DNA from 3 places in the Bradyrhizobium sp. CCBAU 65884 genome. Region 2 is predicted to be linked to each of the others. Evidence: predicted binding sites of a transcription regulator. Region 2 holds the regulator's gene; each other region holds the start of a gene.
The links. Region 2 encodes PhoB, which activates phosphate uptake and scavenging genes when phosphate is short. Its sites were predicted from a motif close to TGTCATNNANCTGTCAT; they were not measured.
Positions count from the first base shown of each region.

Region 1: a site for PhoB is predicted at 3,496-3,512, ahead of ugpB (sn-glycerol-3-phosphate ABC transporter substrate-binding protein UgpB). Genes of this name have one in related genera too.
Region 3: a site for PhoB is predicted at 2,061-2,077, ahead of XI03_RS36930 (UDP-2,3-diacylglucosamine diphosphatase). Genes of this name have one in related genera too.

Region 1 covers NZ_LBJU01000130.1:5,582-11,511, reverse strand. The annotation lists gene XI03_RS31985 (sn-glycerol-3-phosphate import ATP-binding protein UgpC) at 1-334, opposite strand, end outside; gene ugpE (sn-glycerol-3-phosphate ABC transporter permease UgpE) at 348-1,196, opposite strand; gene ugpA (sn-glycerol-3-phosphate ABC transporter permease UgpA) at 1,196-2,077, opposite strand; gene ugpB (sn-glycerol-3-phosphate ABC transporter substrate-binding protein UgpB) at 2,127-3,443, opposite strand; gene XI03_RS31965 (CaiB/BaiF CoA transferase family protein) at 3,662-4,882, opposite strand; gene XI03_RS31960 (organic hydroperoxide resistance protein) at 5,071-5,496, opposite strand; gene XI03_RS31955 (MarR family winged helix-turn-helix transcriptional regulator) at 5,652-5,930, shown strand, end outside.
Region 2 covers NZ_LBJU01000105.1:17,272-23,201, reverse strand. The annotation lists gene argF (ornithine carbamoyltransferase) at 31-966, opposite strand; gene XI03_RS11550 (aspartate aminotransferase family protein) at 966-2,174, opposite strand; gene XI03_RS11545 (GcrA family cell cycle regulator) at 2,630-3,142, shown strand; gene phoB (phosphate regulon transcriptional regulator PhoB) at 3,382-4,098, opposite strand; gene phoU (phosphate signaling complex protein PhoU) at 4,121-4,837, opposite strand; gene pstB (phosphate ABC transporter ATP-binding protein PstB) at 4,849-5,667, opposite strand; gene pstA (phosphate ABC transporter permease PstA) at 5,664-5,930, opposite strand, start outside.
Region 3 covers NZ_LBJU01000133.1:110,920-116,849, forward strand. The annotation lists gene XI03_RS36920 (threonine/serine dehydratase) at 1-105, opposite strand, end outside; gene XI03_RS36925 (glycosyltransferase family 4 protein) at 168-1,211, opposite strand; gene XI03_RS36930 (UDP-2,3-diacylglucosamine diphosphatase) at 1,225-2,037, opposite strand; gene thiD (bifunctional hydroxymethylpyrimidine kinase/phosphomethylpyrimidine kinase) at 2,443-3,243, opposite strand; gene XI03_RS36940 (PAS domain S-box protein) at 3,594-5,537, shown strand; gene XI03_RS36945 (Lrp/AsnC ligand binding domain-containing protein) at 5,633-5,878, shown strand; gene XI03_RS36950 (cytochrome c) at 5,880-5,930, opposite strand, start outside.

The sequences.
Region 1 (5,930 bases), on a different contig from region 2:
TGATCTCGGCTTCCTTCATGCCACGGTTGCGCAGGCCGTAGGCCATGTTGTTGTAGACGCTCATATGCGGATAGAGCGCGTAGTTCTGGAACACCATCGCGATGTCGCGATCGGCGGGCTCGACCTGGTTGACCACACGTCCGCCGATATCGATCTCGCCGCCGGTGACGGTCTCGAGGCCCGCGACCATGCGCAGCAATGTCGACTTGCCGCAGCCGGAGGGGCCGACCAGCACGCAGAACTGTCCGTCGCCGACATCGACGTTGACGCCCTTGATGGCCTCGAAGCCGCCGAGATAGGTCTTGCGGACGTTGCGCAGGGTGACGTTAGCCATGAAAACTCACTTCTTACTTTTCCGTCTCGACGAGGCCGCGCACGAACAGTTTCTGCATGACGACGACGACGAACACCGGCGGCAGCATGGCCAGCATGGCGGTCGCCATCACGATCGGCCATTCGGTCAGCGCGTCGGTGGTGGTGATCATCTTGCGGATGCCGACCTGGATGGTCTGCATGTCGTCGCGGGTGGTGATGAGCAGCGGCCAGAGATATTGATTCCAGCCGAGGATGAACAGGATCACGAACAGCGCCGCCATGTTGGTGCGCGACAGCGGCAGCAGCGTGTCCCAGAAGAAGCGCAAGGGGCCCGCGCCGTCGATGCGCGAGGCCTCGAGCAATTCGTCCGGCACCGTCATGAAGAACTGTCGGAACAGCAGCGTTGCGGTGGCCGAGGCGATCAGCGGCAGCGCGAGGCCCGCATAGCTGTCGAGCATGTGCAGATCGGCGACGATCTTGTAGGTCGGATAGATGCGGACCTCGACCGGCAGCATCAGGGTGATGAAGATGATCCAGAAGATCGGCATCCGGAACGGAAAGCGGAAATACACGATCGCATAGGCCGAGATGATCGAGATGGCAATCTTGCCGACCGCGATCAGCAGCGCCATCACCAGCGAGTTCAGCATCATGTTGCCGACAGGCTCGCGGGTCGAGCCGCTCGTGCCGACGAAGATGGTTTGATAATAGGTCTCGAAGAAATGACCGCCCGGCAGCAGCGACATCTGCCCGTTCGCGATCAGCGCATTGTCCTGGGTCGAGGCGACGAACGCGATGTAGACCGGGAAGGCGACGATCGCGATTCCGATCCAGAGAATGATGTGCGCGACGTAGCGCCGAAAGCCCTCTTCCTCGACCATCAGTAGGTCACCTTGCGTTCGACGAAGCGGAACTGGATTCCCGTCAGCACGATGACCATCACCATCAGGATCACCGATTGCGCGGCGGAGCTGCCGAGATTGCCGCCGAGCAGGCCGTCGGAATAGACCTTGTAGACCAGCGTCTCGGTCGACTTGCCGGGACCGCCGCGGGTCATGGTGTCGATGATGCCGAACGTGTCGAAGAAGGCGTAGACGACGTTGACGACCAGCAGGAAGAAGATGGTCGGCGACAGCAGCGGGAAGGTCACGGTCCAGAACCGGCGCATCGGGCGTGCGCCGTCGATCGCGGCGGCTTCGAGCACGCTTCGCGGGATGCTCTGCAGGCCGGCGAGGAAGAACAGGAAATTATAGGAGATCTGCTTCCAGGCGGCGGCGAGGATGATCAGGGTTGCCGCCTGGTCACCGTCGAGCAGCGGATTCCAGTCGACCCCGATCGCGCGCAAATAGCGCGCGATGATGCCCAGCGAGGGATGCAGCATGAAGATCCAGAGCACGCCGACGACCGGCGGCGCCACCGCATAGGGCCAGATCAAGAGCGTGCGGTACAGCATCGAGCCGCGCAGGGGCTTGTCCGCCATGACGGCGAGCAGCAGCGCAAAGGACAACGACGAGACCGCGATGGCGAACGAGAAGAAGAAGGTGCGGAGGATCGCCTCGAAATAGGCGGGCTCCCTGAACAGGTCGAGATAGTTGTCGAACCAGACGAAGCTCGTCGACAGACCGAAGGCGTCCTGGAGCAGGAAGGACTGGATCACCGCCTGCAGGGCCGGCCAGTAGAAGAATAGCAGGACGATCGCGAGCTGCGGCGCAACCAGCGCGTAAGGCAATAGCCTGGATTGGAAAATGGCTTGCTTCTGCATGGTGTCCGCCGAAGCGGCAGGCCGGCGGACCGGCCTGCCGCTCATCGCCTCACTTGACGGCGGTCTTTTCGAACTGCCGCAGCATCGTGTTGCCGCGCTCGACGGCGGCATCCAGCGCCTGCTTGGCGGTCTTCTTGCCGGCCAGCGCCTGCTCGATCTCTTCCGACCAGACGTCACGCAGCTGAACCATGTTGCCGAGGCGCAGACCGCGCGAGTTCTCGGTCGGCTCCTTGTTGGTCAGCTCCAGCAGCGGGGTCTCGAGATAGGGCTGGTCCTTGTAGAAGCCCTCGGCCTTGGCTTTCTCATAGGCCGCCTTGGTGATCGGCAGATAGCCCGAGGCCTTGTGGATGTAGACCTGGCGATCGGTGTCGGAGAGGAAGGTCAGGAATTTTGCGACGCCCTTGTATTCGTCGGCCGGCTTGCCGCCCATGACCCAGAGCGAAGCGCCGCCGATGATCGAGTTTTGCGGCGCGCCCTTTGCCTCCGGATAATACGGCATCGGCACCGCGGTGAAGTTGAACTTGGCCTGGGCCTTGACGTTGCCGAAGAAGGCCGACGAGGTCAGGTAGATCGGGCATTCGCCCGAGGTGAAGCGGCCTTCGCCGGTGTTGGTACGGCCGGCATAGTCGTAGACCTTGGTCTTCTGGAGCTCGACCAGGTTTTCGAGATGCTTGACCTGGAGCGGCCCGTTGAACTCGAGCTTGGTGTCGAAGCCGTCGAGGCCGTTGGCCTTGCTGGCGAGCGGGACGTTGTGCCAGGCGGAGAGCTGCTCGAGATTGACCCAGGTGACCCAGGAGCCGGAGAAGCCGCAGGTGTCATGACCGGCAGCCTTCAGCTTCTTGGCGGCCTCGAACGTCTCGGGCCAGGTCTTCGGGATCGCGACATTGGCCTTCTTCAGCTCGTCGAGATTGACCCACATCACGGTGGACGACGAGTTGAAGGGGAACGACAGCATCTCGCCCTTCGAGGTCGAGTAGTAGCCGGTGATGGCGGGCAGGTAGATCTTGGGATCGAACTTCTCGCCGGCCTCGGCCATCAGCTTGTAGACGGGCTTCACCGCGCCGGTCGCAGCCATCATGGTGGCGGTGCCGACCTCGAACACCTGCATGATGTGCGGCGCGTTGCCGGCACGAAACGCCGCGATGCCCGCGTTCATGGTGTCGGCGTAATTGCCCTTGTAGGTCGGAACGACCTTGAAGTCGCTCTGCGACGCGTTGAAGTCGTTGGCTAGCTTGACGATGACGTCGTTGTTGGCGCCGGTCATCGCGTGCCACCACTGGATTTCCGTCACGGCCAGCGCCGGCGACGCCGTCATGCCAACCGTGAGTGCAAATGCGGCAGCCACCCCAAAGTGTCGAAGAGCCATCAAGTAAACCTCCCTTGGCCGTCAAAAGAAGCGCTTGCGCTAGCAGCGCCATATGACGTTCACATGACTGTGTAAGCGGCCGAAACGAAAGCGGCAAGCGCTGGAAAAGGGAAGACGGCAAATAGGCGAAGACGGAGCGGGCAGCCGCATTGGTTCGCGGTGCACTATCGTGCCCGCGCCGCACTGCGGCATCATTCATTGGACGGAGGTGGTAGCCTCTACCGCTTGCGCTCGGGGCCGCAGACGGTGCCCTTCTCGACCATCGCGTCGATCTCGGCCTTGGAGTAGCCAAACTCGCCCAGCACCTCCTGGGAGTGCTGGCTGAATTTCGGCGGCAGCCGGCGCAGGCTCGGCTTGCTGCGGTCGAGCCGGATCGGCGAGGCGACGCCCTTGTACCAGTCCTTCTCGATAATATCGCCGCGCGCGATCGTGTGCGGGTTGGTCAACGCCTGGTCGATCTTCTGCACGGGCCCGGCGGGCAGGCCCGCGGCGAGCAGGCGATTGCACAGCGGCTCGGCCTCGTGCTGGCTGAACACGGCAGCAAGCTCGGCGCGCAGCGCCTCGCGATTGGCGATGCGGTCCTTGTTGCGGGCAAAGCGCGGATCGGTGCCGAGCTCGGGCTTGCCGATCTCCTTGGCGAGCTTGCGGAAGGTGCCGTCATTGCCGACACCGATGAAGATGTCGTCGGTCTTGGTCGGGAAGATCGCGTAAGGCACGAGGTTGGGATGCTCGTTGCCGGTGAGGCTCGGCGGCTTGCCATGCATGAAATAATTCGCGGTGTGCGGATGCATGATGGCAAGGCCGGTCTCGTACAGCGTCGTCTCCAGGAATTGGCCCTTGCCGGAACGCTGCCGCTCCGACAGCGCCATCAGGATGCCGATCGCCGCATAAAGTCCGGTGGTGATGTCGACCAAGGGCACGCCGATCCGCATCGGTCCGCTCTCGGGCGAGCCGGTCGCGGCAATCATGCCGGTCATGGCCTGGATGATGGCGTCATAGCCGGGATTGCCGCCGCGCGGGCCGTCGGCGCCGAAGCCGCAGATCCGGCAATGCACGAGGCGCGGGAATTTCTTGCTGAGCACGTCGTTGCCGATGCCCCATTTCTCCAGCGTGCCCGGCTTGAAATTCTCGATCAGGACGTCGGCGGTCTCCAGCATCTTGAGCAGCACGATGCGGCCGCCCTCGGAGGCGAGGTCGAGGCCGATCGAGCGCTTGTTGCGGTTGATTCCGACGAAATAGGCCGCGTCCTCCTCGTGGAAGGGAGGGCCCCATTCGCGCACCTCGTCGCCCGCGGGCGGCTCGACCTTGATCACGTCGGCGCCGTGGTCGGCGAGGATCTGGGTGCAGTAGGGACCGCCGAGCACGCGCGTGAGATCGATGACGCGCAATCCGCTCATTGCGCCCAATGCGGCTTCAGAACTGGCGGCTTCAGAACTCATGCCTTCGCTTCCCCTGTGTCGATATTTGGCCACAGGCCTAGCGAGGTTCGCACAAGCCAGCAATGGCCTGTTGCGTAGGGGCGTATGCACTGCCGGCCGCATGCCGCGGCATGGCAAATCAGGATTGGCAGATCAGCGGAAGCGGCCGGCCCGAGGGGGATCCCGGGCCAGCCAATCAGCACTTTCGATCAGACGACCGTCAGGCGAACATCGACATTGCCGCGCGTGGCATTGGAGTACGGGCACACCTGGTGCGCCTTCTCGACCAGCGCCTCGGCTTCCGCGCGGGCGAGGCCCGGCAGTGAGACGGCAAGATCGATGTCGAGACCGAAGCCGCCCTCGGAGCGCGGGCCGATGCCGACGGTCGAGGTCACGGAGGCATCGGCCGGAACCTTCGGCCCACCCTGCGACGAGACGAACTTCATCGCGCCGATGAAGCAGGCCGCATAGCCGGCCGCGAACAGCTGCTCGGGATTGTTGCCGGCGCCGCCGCCGCCCCCGAGCTCCTTCGGCGTGGTGAGCTTGACGTCGAGCGCGCCGTCGAGGGTTGCAGCATGGCCATCACGGCCGCCGGTGGCCTTGGCGCTGGTCTTGTAGAGGACGTTCACGGACATTGTCGTCTCCTCGTGTCTTCCGGTTGGGGTGCGCTCTGTATCGCAAACAATTAGATTGTGCGCAATTGAAATTAGCAGGGCTCACATTTAATTGTTCGCAATTGAATGTGCCGCCCGCCGGCCCCAGAATGGGAGGAAATCCCGTGAGATTCTCCATGCCCCGGAAGCTATCGACCCTCGATCCGCAACGCCTCGACAACCAGATCTGCTTCGCGGTCTACTCGGCCGCGCACGCCTTCAACCGCGTCTACAAGCCGCTGCTGGACCGGCTCGGCCTGACCTATCCGCAATATCTGGTGATGCTGGTGCTGTGGGAGCGCGACGACGTGCCGGTCAAGGACATCGGCGAGCGGCTGTTCCTGGATTCGGGCACGCTGACGCCGCTGCTCAAGCGGCTCGAGGCCGCCCATCTCGTGCGGCGCACCCGCTCGAGC
Region 2 (5,930 bases):
TGTGAGGTGATCGCCGGGCCTCCAGCGAAGCTACTTCACCGCGTCAAAACACCAGGCCAGAATGCCCTTCTGCGCGTGCAGGCGATTTTCGGCCTCGTCGAACACGACCGATTGCGGACCGTCGATCACTTCATCCGTGACCTCCTCGCCGCGATGGGCGGGCAGGCAGTGCATGAACAGCGCGTCGGGCTTGGCCAGCGACATCAGCTTGCCGTTGACCTGATAGGGCTTGAGCACGTTGTGGCGGTGCTCGCCTTCCTTGTCGCCCATCGACACCCAGGTGTCGGTGACGACGCAGTCGGCGCCGCGCACGGCGGCTTCCGGATCGGTGCCGAGCATGATCGGCGCGCCGGTCGCCTTGATGAAGTCGCGCATCGCCTTTTTCGGCGCGAGCTCCGGCGGGGTTGCGACATTGAGCTGGAACTTGAAGCGCTCGGCGGCGTGAGCCCAGGACGCCAGCACGTTGTTGTCGTCGCCGGTCCAGGCCACCGTCTTGCCCTCGATCGGGCCGCGATGCTCCTCATAGGTCATGAGGTCGGCCATCACCTGGCAGGGATGCGAGCGCCGCGTCAGGCCGTTGATGACCGGCACGGTGGCGTTGGCCGCGAGCTCCAGCAGCGCATCGTGGTTGAGGATGCGGATCATGATGGCGTCGACATAGCGCGACAGCACGCGCGCGGTGTCGGCGATGGTCTCGCCGCGGCCGAGCTGCATCTCGGCACCGGTGAGCATGATGGGCTCGCCGCCGAGCTGACGCATCGCGACGTCGAACGACACGCGTGTCCGGGTCGACGGGCGCTCGAAGATCATCGCCAGCGTCTTGCCTTCGAGCGGCCTGACCGGCTGCTGCGCCTTCTGCTTCGCCTTCATCGCGGACGAAGCTGCAAGCATGCGCTTGAGCTCCGACAGCGGCAGCTCGTTGATATCGAGGAAGTGCTTTGGAGTTTTATTGGGGGACTTGCTCATCAGCTTGCCGCCCGCTTGGTCTGGCTGGACGAGATTGCGGCGCAGGCGCGCTCGAGCCGCCCGACGCTGTCCTCGATCTCGGCTTCGGTCACGATCAGCGGCGGCAGGAAACGCACGACATTGTCGCCGGCCCCGACAGTGAGCAGCTTTTCGTGACGCAGGGCCGCGACCAGATCGCCGGAGGGCACCACGGCCTTGATGCCGATCAGGAGGCCTTCGCCGCGCACTTCGCTGACGACATCGGGATGACGGTCGATCACGGAGGCAAGCTTCTGCTTCAGCAGCAGCGACATTCTCTGCACGTGGTCGAAGAAGCCGGGCTTGAGCATGACGTCGAGCACCGCGTTGGCCGCGGAGATCGCCAGCGGATTGCCGCCGAAGGTCGAGCCGTGCGAGCCGGGCCCCATGCCGTCGGCCGCATCCGCGGTCGCCAGCACCGCGCCGATCGGGAAGCCGCCGCCAAGCGCCTTCGCCAGCGACATCACATCCGGCGTGACGCCGGTGCGCCGATACGCGAACAGATCACCACTGCGGCCCATGCCGGTCTGCACCTCGTCGAAGGCGAGCAGCAGGCCCTTCTCGTCGCAGAGCTGGCGCAACGCCTTGAGGAAGGTCGGCGTTGCCGAGCGCACGCCGCCCTCGCCCTGGATCGGCTCGATCAGGATGCCGGCGGTGTGCGGGCCGATCGCCTTCTTGACGGCCTCGATATCGCCATGCGGCAGCTGGTCGAAGCCATCCATGGGCGGGCCAAAGCCTTCGAGATATTTTGCAGATCCGGTCGCGGCGAGCGTCGCCAGCGTACGGCCGTGAAAGGCGCCTTCGAAGGTGATGATGCGATAACGTTCCGGATGACCCTTGGAGAAGTGATGATGGCGGACCACCTTGATCACACCCTCCAGCGCTTCGGCGCCCGAATTGCAGAAGAACACGAAGTCGGCAAAGCTCTCGTTGCAAAGCCGGTTGGCGAGCTTCTCGCCATCCGGGCTCTGGAACAGGTTCGACATGTGCCAGAGCTTCGTCGCCTGCTCCTGCAACGCCTTGATCAGATGCGGGTGGCAATGGCCGAGCGCATTCACAGCCACGCCCGAGGTGAAATCGAGATAGCGATCGCCATTGGTCGCGATCAGCCAGCAGCCTTCGCCGCGCTCGAAGCCGAGGTCGGCTCTGGCGAAAACGGGGAGCAAATGCGGCGCTGCGCTGTTAGTCATGATGTCACTTGAATGTTGCGGACGGTGTGACGCGTGCATTGCGCAACGCACCATCGACCGGCCCGGAAAACGAAACGTGCCGCCTTTTAAGGGCGGCACGCGCGACTATCTTATGCCTGGCAAGACGGGTGTCAATGCCGCCCGGAAAGCCTCGGGAAACGCTGAATCCGTAGTCTTGCGGTGCCGATTTTGCGGGTTTTCACCACGGAACATGTGGAAGCGAGTCGGCGGACTCTTGCGCGGGAGTCACGCCATATTGTAGCGTTTGGATTGTCAGATACGACATCTCGTGCAGCGGTTCTGATCCCAAGAGTCCTCTTGTACCGGCGTAAACGTTCGGGCGTCAGTCACGCGCCCGGCGAGCCTTAAGGGATTCTGACGGCACGGGTTTTTGAAGGCTTAGGCAATCGCTGCGAGGCCCCAGGATGGCGGCGCGTAGCGAGGGAAAGGGTGCAATGACGGTTTTGACCTGGTCCGACGATCGCGTCGAGCAGCTGAAAAAGCTCTGGGAGGCCGGACTTTCGGCCAGCCAGATCGCAGCTGAACTCGGCAATGTGACCCGCAATGCCGTGATCGGCAAAGTGCACAGGCTCGGTCTGTCCGGCCGTGCCAAGAGCCCTTCATCGGCAGCGCCCCGGCCGCGCAAGGCGCGTCCCGCGCAGCACATGATGCGGGTGACCCGCCCCATTGCGCGCGGCAACACCGCGCTGGCGCAGGCCTTCGAGGTCGAGGTGGAGGCCGAACCGGTCACCTACGACAACGTGGTGCCGATGAGCCAGCGGCTGTCGCTGCTCGAGCTGAACGAGGCCACCTGCCATTGGCCGGTCGGCGATCCCTCCAGCCCGGATTTCTTCTTCTGCGGCGGCAGGGCGCTGTCCGGCCTGCCCTACTGCGCCCAGCACTCGCGCGTGGCGTATCAGCCGGCGGCGGATCGCCGGCGTGCCCCGGCAAAGCCGGGTCCGCGCTGAGTTAGCTGGTTCAGTGACTGCAAAGACGGCGCCGTCATACGAGTGACGGCTCGACACATCCGATGTCGTCCCGGACAAGCGCGCCCCAAGCGCGCGCAGATCCGGGACCCATAACCACCGCGAGATGTGGTTACGGGACTCGGAGTTACCTTTTTCTCGAGATCACTACTCCCCGTGGTTATGGGTCCCGGATCTGCGCTGACGCTTGTCCGGGACGACACCGAGAGTGTGGCCGCAGCTCACCGAGCCTCCGTCTGTTCCGCCTTCGCGAAGCGATCGTCGAGCGCGTAGCCGGCGCCGCGGACGGTGCGGATCGGGTCCTGCTCGCGGCCGAGATTGAGCAGCTTGCGCAGGCGGCCGATATGGACGTCGACGGTGCGCTCATCGATGTAGATGTCGCGGCCCCAGACGCTGTCGAGCAGCTGCTCGCGCGAGAACACGCGGCCCGGATGCTCCAGGAAGAACTCCAGCAGGCGATATTCGGTCGGACCGAGATCGATCGGCCGGCCCGAGCGCGCCACGCGACGCTTGTCGCGGTCGAGCTCGATGTCGCCATAGGCCAGCACTGTCGCGAGCCGCTCAGGACTGGCGCGGCGCAGCAGGCCCTTCACGCGCGCCAAAAGCTCCGGCACCGAGAACGGCTTGACGATGTAGTCGTCGGCGCCGGTCGCAAGTCCCCGCACCCGCTCGCTCTCCTCGCCGCGCGCGGTGAGCATGATGATCGGCAGCTGCTTGGTGTCGGGCCGGGTCCGCAGCCGCCGGCACAGCTCGATGCCCGACAGGCCCGGCAGCATCCAGTCGAGCACGATCAGGTCCGGGATGTGCTCCTTGAGGCGGGTGTCGGCGTCGTCGCCGCGCATCACCGTCTCGACGTCATAGCCGTCGCCTTCGAGGTTGTAGCGAAGCAGCTCGGTGAGAGCTTCCTCGTCCTCAACCACCATAATGCGTGCGCCCATCGGGTCGTCGCTCCTTGAGTCTTCAGGTATTCGGGACCGTCGTGGCGAAGGTGGTCATGTCGCCCTTCGGCCGCTTGTCGGTGATCGCCTGGCCTTCGATCATGTAGAACACGGTCTCGGCGATGTTGGTGGCGTGGTCGCCGATCCGCTCGATGTTCTTGGCGCAGAACATCAGATGGATACAGAACGAGATGTTGCGCGGATCCTCCATCATGTAGGTGAGGAGCTCGCGGAACAGCGAGGTGCAGATCGCGTCGACTTCCTCGTCGCCCTTCCACACCGCCATCGCCGCCGGCAGATCATGTGCGGCATAGGCGTCCAGCACCGACTTGACCTGCTGCTGCACGAGGTCGGTCATGTGCTCCAGGCCGCGGAACAGTTTCAGCGGATGGAAGTCGGTCTCCAGCGCGGCGACGCGCTTGCCCATGTTCTTGGCGAGGTCGCCGATGCGCTCGAGGTCGGTCGCAACGCGCATGGCGCCGACGATCTCGCGCAAATCCACCGCCATCGGCTGGCGGCGGGCGATGGTGAGCACGGCGCGTTCCTCGATGCGCTTCTGCAACGCGTCGAGCTCGGCATCGATGGTGACGACGCGCTGGCCGAGCGCGACGTCGCGGCGGATCAGCGCGCCGACGGAATCGACGATCATGCGTTCGGCGATGCCGCCCATCTCGGCGACCAGGCGGGTGAGCTCCTGGAGGTCGGTGTCGAAAGCTTTTGCGGTATGTTCAGTACCCATGTCGCGTCTCCTCAGCCGAACCGGCCGGTGATGTAATCCTGCGTGCGCCGGTCGCTCGGCGACGTGAAGATCTTGCTGGTGTCGTCGAACTCGATCAGCTCGCCGAGATACATGAAGGCGGTCTTGTCGGAGACGCGCGCCGCCTGCTGCATGTTGTGCGTGACGATCGCGATCGTGTAGTTCTCGGACAGCTCCTGGATCAGCTCCTCGACCTTGGCGGTCGAGATCGGATCGAGCGCCGAGCAGGGCTCGTCGAACAGAATCACCTCGGGCCGCACTGCGACGGTGCGGGCGATGCACAGGCGCTGCTGCTGGCCGCCGGAGAGCGACAGGCCGGAGGCGTTGAGCTTGTCCTTGACCTCGTTCCACAGCGCGCCGCCGCGCAGCGCCTTCTCGACGCGGTCGTCCATCTCGGACTTCGAGATCTTCTCGTAGAGGCGGATGCCGAAGGCGATGTTCTCGTAGATCGTCATCGGGAACGGCGTCGGCTTCTGGAACACCATGCCGACCCGGGCGCGCAGCAGATTGAGGTCGAGCCTGGGGTCGAGGATGTTGGTCTGGTCCAGCATGAGCTGGCCGGTGGCGCGCTGGCCCGGATAGAGGTCGTACATCCGGTTGAAGATGCGCAGCAGGGTCGACTTGCCGCAGCCCGACGGGCCGATGAACGCCGTGACACGGTTGGCGCCCAGCGTCAGGTTGATGTTCTTCAGCGCGTGGTGCTCGCCGTAATAGAAATTGAGATTGCGCACCGTCACCTTGGCCGGAGCTTCCGGCAGCGGCTGCGAGGCCAGATGAGCGTTGGAACTCATGGAAACGGACAGGTCGGTCATTTTGCAGTCCTCTCGGCGCCGAGGATGCGCGCGCCAATGTTCAGGGCAAGCACGGTGAGCGTGATCAGCAGCGCGCCGCTCCAGGCGAGCTGCTTCCAATAGGCGTAGGGGCTCTGGACGAAGTTGTTGATGGTGACCGGCAAATTGGCCATCGTCTTGTTCAGGCCGAGGCTGAAGAACTGGTTCGACAGCGCGGTGAAGAGCAGCGGCGCGGTCTCGCCGGCGACGCGGGCGGTGGCGAGCAGCACGCCGGTGATGAGGCC
Region 3 (5,930 bases), on a different contig from region 2:
GAGCACGGGAAAGGACAACAGCGGGGTGCGGATGGCGTAGGGCGCGATCACGCGCGCTGCGGCGTCGATATCGGCAGGGCCGATCGGGAGGAGCTGTTCGGTCATGTCAGATCTTATCGCGGCCACCGCAGCGCGGGCAAGACACCTCCGCGCGAGGATTTTTCTCTTCAGGCGACGAAGCGCGGCTGTTCCGCGGCGTTCCGGCCAGGCAGCACCGCGCCGACCGCCTCAATGCTGGCCACAAAGGCCCTCGCCGAGGCTTCCCAGGTGTAATTGGCGGCGAACGCGACGCAGTCCTGCCGGGAGATGTCCAGCGCCGCGAAGCAGGCGCTGCGCAGGTCGTGATCGAGTGCGCCGACCGGGGCATCGCCGATGACGTCGCGAGGACCCTTCACCGGGAAAGCGGCCACCGGCAGGCCGCTCGCGAGCGCTTCCAGCAGCACCAGGCCGAACGTGTCGGTCTTGCTCGGAAACACGAAGACGTCGGCGGCCGCATAGATATCCGCCAGTTCCTCGCCGTGCTTCTCGCCGAGGAAGATCGCGTCGGGATAGGCCTCTTCGAGCGAGGCGCGCGCGGGGCCGTCACCAACGATGACCTTGGTCCCGGGCAGCTCGAGATCGAGGAAGGCCTCGAGATTTTTCTCCACCGCGACGCGGCCGACCGATAGGAACACCGGTCCCGGCAGGCAAAGGTCGATGGCGCGGGGGTGGAACAGATGGGTGTCGACGCCGCGCGGCCACAGCACGACATTGTCGAAACCACGCTCGGTCAGCTCGCGGGCGAGCGCAGGCGTTGCCGCCATCACGGCGCGGCTGGGCGCGTGGAAGCGGCGCAGTGCCCGCCAGATCAGCGAGCCCGGCACCGGCACGCGGGCACGGACATATTCGGGAAAGCGGGTGTGGAAGCTGGTCGTGAACGGCAGCTTGCGCTGGCGGCAATAGCGGCGGACCATCAGGCCGATCGGCCCTTCGGTCGCAATGTGGATGCTGTCGGGGCGCGCCTCCTCGATCAGCTTGGCGATTCGTGCGGGACGGGGCATCGCCAGCCGCACATCGCGATAGCTCGGCATTGCAAAGGTGCGGAAGGATTGCGGCGGCAGGAACGTGAATTCGACGCCGAGGCTTTTGCCGGCGTCGGCGAGCTTGGTCAGCGTCCGAACCACACCGTTGACTTGCGGGTGCCAGGCGTCGGTCGCGACCAGGATGCGCATCAGGCGGCCTCTGTTATGCAGCTCTGGCTGCAACCTGCGGGACGGCTGCCGGCTTCTGCAAATGATCCGCCCAGGTGATGATCTCGAAATGACCGTCGTCGTGCTCGACCAGCGCCGTGCAGCTCTCGACCCAGTCGCCGCAATTCATGTAGCGAATGCCGCCCTCGTCGCGGATCACGGCGTAATGGATGTGGCCGCAGATCACGCCGTCGGCGTCGTGGCGCCGCGCCTCGGCGGCGAGCGCCTGCTCGAACGCGCCGATGTAATTGACGGCGTTCTTGACCTTCTGCTTGGCCCATTGCGACAGCGACCAATAGGGCACCTTGAACAAGCGGCGGAAGAAGTTGACGAAGCGATTCATCTGGATCGCGAAGTCGTAGGCCTTGTCGCCGAGATGGGCGAGCCAGCGCGCGTTTTGCACCACGAGGTCGAAGATGTCGCCATGGATGACGAGATAACGCTTGCCGTCCACGCCGGTGTGGACCGTGTTCTCGACGACGTCGATGCCGCCGAAATGCGTGCCGTAATAGTTGCGCAGGAACTCGTCGTGATTGCCGGGGATGTAGACGACCTTGGCGCCCTTGCGTGCCTTGCGCAGCAGCTTCTGCACGAGGTCGTTGTGGGATTGCGGCCAGTTCCAGCTCGATTTCAGCGCCCAGCCGTCGACGATGTCGCCGACGAGATAGATCGTGTCGGCATCATGGTAGCGCAGGAAGTCGAGCAGAAGATCGGCTTGAGAACCGCGGGCTCCGAGATGAACGTCGGAGATGAACAACGTGCGAAAGCGCCGCTCCGGGCTCTCGTCACTCACATCGTAACTTCCCATGCGCCAGCCTGTAACAATGTCCCGTGACAGGGGGATGACCAATTGAACTTTTGAGGCACCCTCAGATACGAATCACGCCTTGCCTCGCCTGCCTGCGAATATCAGCCGCATGCGACAATCAGGCGACATGGCGCCGCAGGAGGCGCCGGGACCCTACTCTTCCCTGAGGCCATCTCCCCCGCAACACATCCTTCGAGACGCCCGCCGTTGGCGGGCCCTCAGGATGAGGGCGGAGTGCGCGGCTGCAAATTCAAAGCGGACCGACGCAGTTCAGCCTCATCCTGAGGAGGCCGCGAAGCGGTCGTCTCGAAGGAGAGGCGCTTGCTCGATGTCGCCACAAGGCATTGGGGACGATGAAGCCAGCGCTCAACGGATCGATGGCCGCGCTTCCGCGGACGGCCCGCCTCAGTAGAACCTGTGGAAATGATGGACCGGGCCGTGGCCGTGCCCGACGCTGAAGCGGTCGGCGGCTGCGATGGCCGCGCTGATCCAGGACTTGGCGTTGCGCACGGCGAGCTCCAGATCTTCGCCCTTGGCCAGTCCAGCCGCGACAGCCGAGGACAGCGAGCAGCCGGTGCCATGGGTGTTGCGTGTGGCAACACGCGGCGCCGCAAGCGCGATCGTGCTTTCGGACGTGACGAGATAGTCGGTGCTCTCGGCGCCCTCGCCGTGTCCGCCCTTGATCAGGACCGCACGGCAGCCGAGCGCCAGCAGACGACGCCCCTGGCTTTCGATCTCGGCCTCGCTTGCCGCGACCGGCTCGTCGAGCAGAGCCGCGGCTTCCGGCAGATTGGGCGTGATCACCGACGCCAGCGATATCAGTTTTGTGCGGAGCGCGTCGACGGCCTCGGATGCCAGCAGGCGGTCGCCGGAGGTTGCCACCATCACGGGATCGAGCACGACATGCCGCGGCGACCAGCGTGACAGCGCGGCCGCGACCGCATCGATGCCGGCGACCTCAGCCACCATGCCGATCTTCACCGCACCAATGTCGAGATCGGAGAACACCGCATCGATCTGCGCGGTGACGAATTCCGCCGGGACTGGGTGAATGCCGGTGACACCGCGCGTGTTCTGCGCCGTCAGCGCCGTGATGGCGGAGGCACCATAGACGCCGAGCGCGGCAAAGGTCTTCAGGTCGGCCTGGATGCCGGCGCCGCCGCTCGAATCGGAGCCGGCGATGGTGAGTGCGACCGGGGTCGTCATCGCCGGGCACCTTTGCTGGATAAGGACACCGCCATGGCCTGTCCTAGCGCGGCCGTGGAACACCGGCAAGCGCGCCGAGCCGTGTTCGACAGTGATTCGCGACGCCGTGTATTCCCTGCGAATCAGGCAAGCAGCGGGCCGGCACGCCCCGCAATCGTGCGGACTTGAAAATGCAACCGCGCCGGACCCTTGGTATAGTCTCGAACCTTACCTGCTTCGCCGGAGCGCGAGGTGAGAGTGGAACTGTCCAGCGACACCCATGATGCGGGCTCCCGGCCCGCAAGCCGCCTGGAACGGAATCTTGGGGTGGAATGATGTGGGCCTTTTTTGAACGTCTCCTCGACTCGTCCATGCTGTCGCCGCACGGCATCTGCCTGTTGTGGGAGCCTGAGCTGATCTGGCTTCACGTCGTTTCCGACGCCTGCATCGCCGCCGCCTATTTTTCGATTCCGTTTGCCCTTGCGATTCTGGTCACCAAGCGGCGCGACCTCAAGTTCGGCTGGGTCTATTGGGCCTTCGCGATCTTCATCATGGCGTGCGGCCTGACCCACGTATTGTCGATCTACACGCTCTGGGTCCCGGTCTATGGCATCGAGGGCATGGTCAAGGCGGCGACCGCGGTGGCATCCGTGGTCACGGCGGGCGCGCTCTGGCCGCTGCTGCCGAAGATCCTGACGATCCCCTCGCCGTTCGAGCTGCGGCAGGTCCAGGCCGCGCTCGAGGAGGAGGAAATCAAGAGCCGGGACGCGACGCTCCTGCTCCAGCAGGTCAGCGACGCCCAGCGCGCCATGCGCGAGAGCGTGGCGCGCCTCACCGCGATCGTCGAGACCGCGGTCGACGGGGTCATCCTGCTCGACGCGCAGGACCATATTCTGCTGTTCAATCCGGCCTGCGAACGCTTGTTCGGCTACTCTGCCGACGAGGTCATGGGCCGGAACGTCAGGATGCTGATGCCCGAGGCGGGCACCGCGCCCGACAGCCACGCAAGGCATTTCGCGACCGCCGGCGAGGCCATCGGCCTGCGCAAGGACGGATCGACCTTTCCGATGGACGTGTCGGTCGGCCGGACCCGGCAGGACGGCGAATTGATCTTCGTCGGCATCGTCCACGACCTGACCGCGCGCAAGCTGACTGAGCAGCAGCTCCAGCAGGCGCAGAAGATGGAGACGGTCGGTCAGCTCTCCGGCGGCATCGCCCACGACTTCAACAACCTGCTCACCGTCATCATCGGCAACGCCGAGCACCTGAGCGAGCAGCTCAAGGCGAGGCCCGACCTGCGCCGCTTTTCCGAGGACATCTGCCAGTCGGGCGAACGGGGTGCCGAGCTGACGCAGCGCCTGCTCGCATTCAGTCGCCGCCAGTTGCTGCAGCCCCAGACGATCGATTGCCGCGGCCTGCTCGAGTCCATGTTCAAGCTGCTCAAGCGCACCTTGCGCGAGGACATCGAGATCAGGACGGCCTCCAGGCCCGGCACGATCGTGGCCTTCGCGGATCGGGCCCAGCTCGAATCCGCCGTGCTCAACCTTGCGCTCAATGCGCAGGATGCCATGCCGGCCGGTGGCCACCTGACCCTGAGCACGGAGTTGACGACACTCGACGACGACTATCGCACCCTTCACCCCGAAGTCGCATCCGGCAGCTACGTGTTGATCTCGATCACCGACGACGGCGAAGGCATGATGCCCGAGGTCACCCGGCGCGCCTTCGAGCCGTTCTTCACCACCAAGGAGGTGGGCAAGGGCTCGGGCCTCGGCCTCAGCATGGTCTATGGCTTCGCCAAGCAATCCAATGGCCATGTCTCGATCTACAGCGAGCCGGGCCTTGGGACGACGGTCCGGATCTATTTGCCGCGCGCGGACATCGGATCATCGCACGCCGAGCTTTCCGATGGCGAGGACGCGGCGCCCCGAGGATACGAGACGATCCTGATCGCCGAGGACGATCCGTTCGTTCGCTCCTCCGCCATTCGCAGGGTGGAAGCTCTCGGATATCGCGTCGTTGCCGCGGTCAACGGCAAGGAGGCCTTGCAGCAGCTGCGCACCGAGCCCGGTATCGACATGCTGTTCACCGACATCGTGATGCCCGGCGGCATGAGCGGCTGGGAGCTCGCCGACCAGGCGCGGCGGATTCGCCCCGGTCTGCCGGTCCTGTTCACCTCGGGCTACGCGCTGGAGACCCTGGTCGAGCAGGGCCACGCGCATGCGCAGGCGATCGTGCTGACCAAGCCCTATCGCAAGGTCGAGCTTGCCCAGCGGCTCAGAGACGCATTCGCCGCGGCCGTGGTGACCTCCTAGGCGCCGGACCGACATCTGGTGGCCGGCAAGTCCGCTTGCTAAATGGTGCCGGGTTTGGCCTATTAGCCGCCAGATACGCTTTCGGAGTGCCCGCGATGGTTCCTTTTTTCGTCCAGATCAAATGCAAGCTCGGCCAGTCCTATACGGTCGCCAATGCGCTTGCCGAAGCCGAGATCGCTTCCGAGATCTACTCCACGGCCGGCCAATACGACCTCCTGGTGAAGTTCTACGTCGACAAGGACACCGACATCGGCCATTTCGTCAACGAGAAGGTGCAGGTGCTGCCGGGCATCCAGGACACCCTCACCATCATCACCTTCAAGGCGTTCGGCGCCAGCTGAGCTAACCAGCTTCCTTGCGCTTGGGCCGCGGCGGACCGTCGACCGGCGGCAG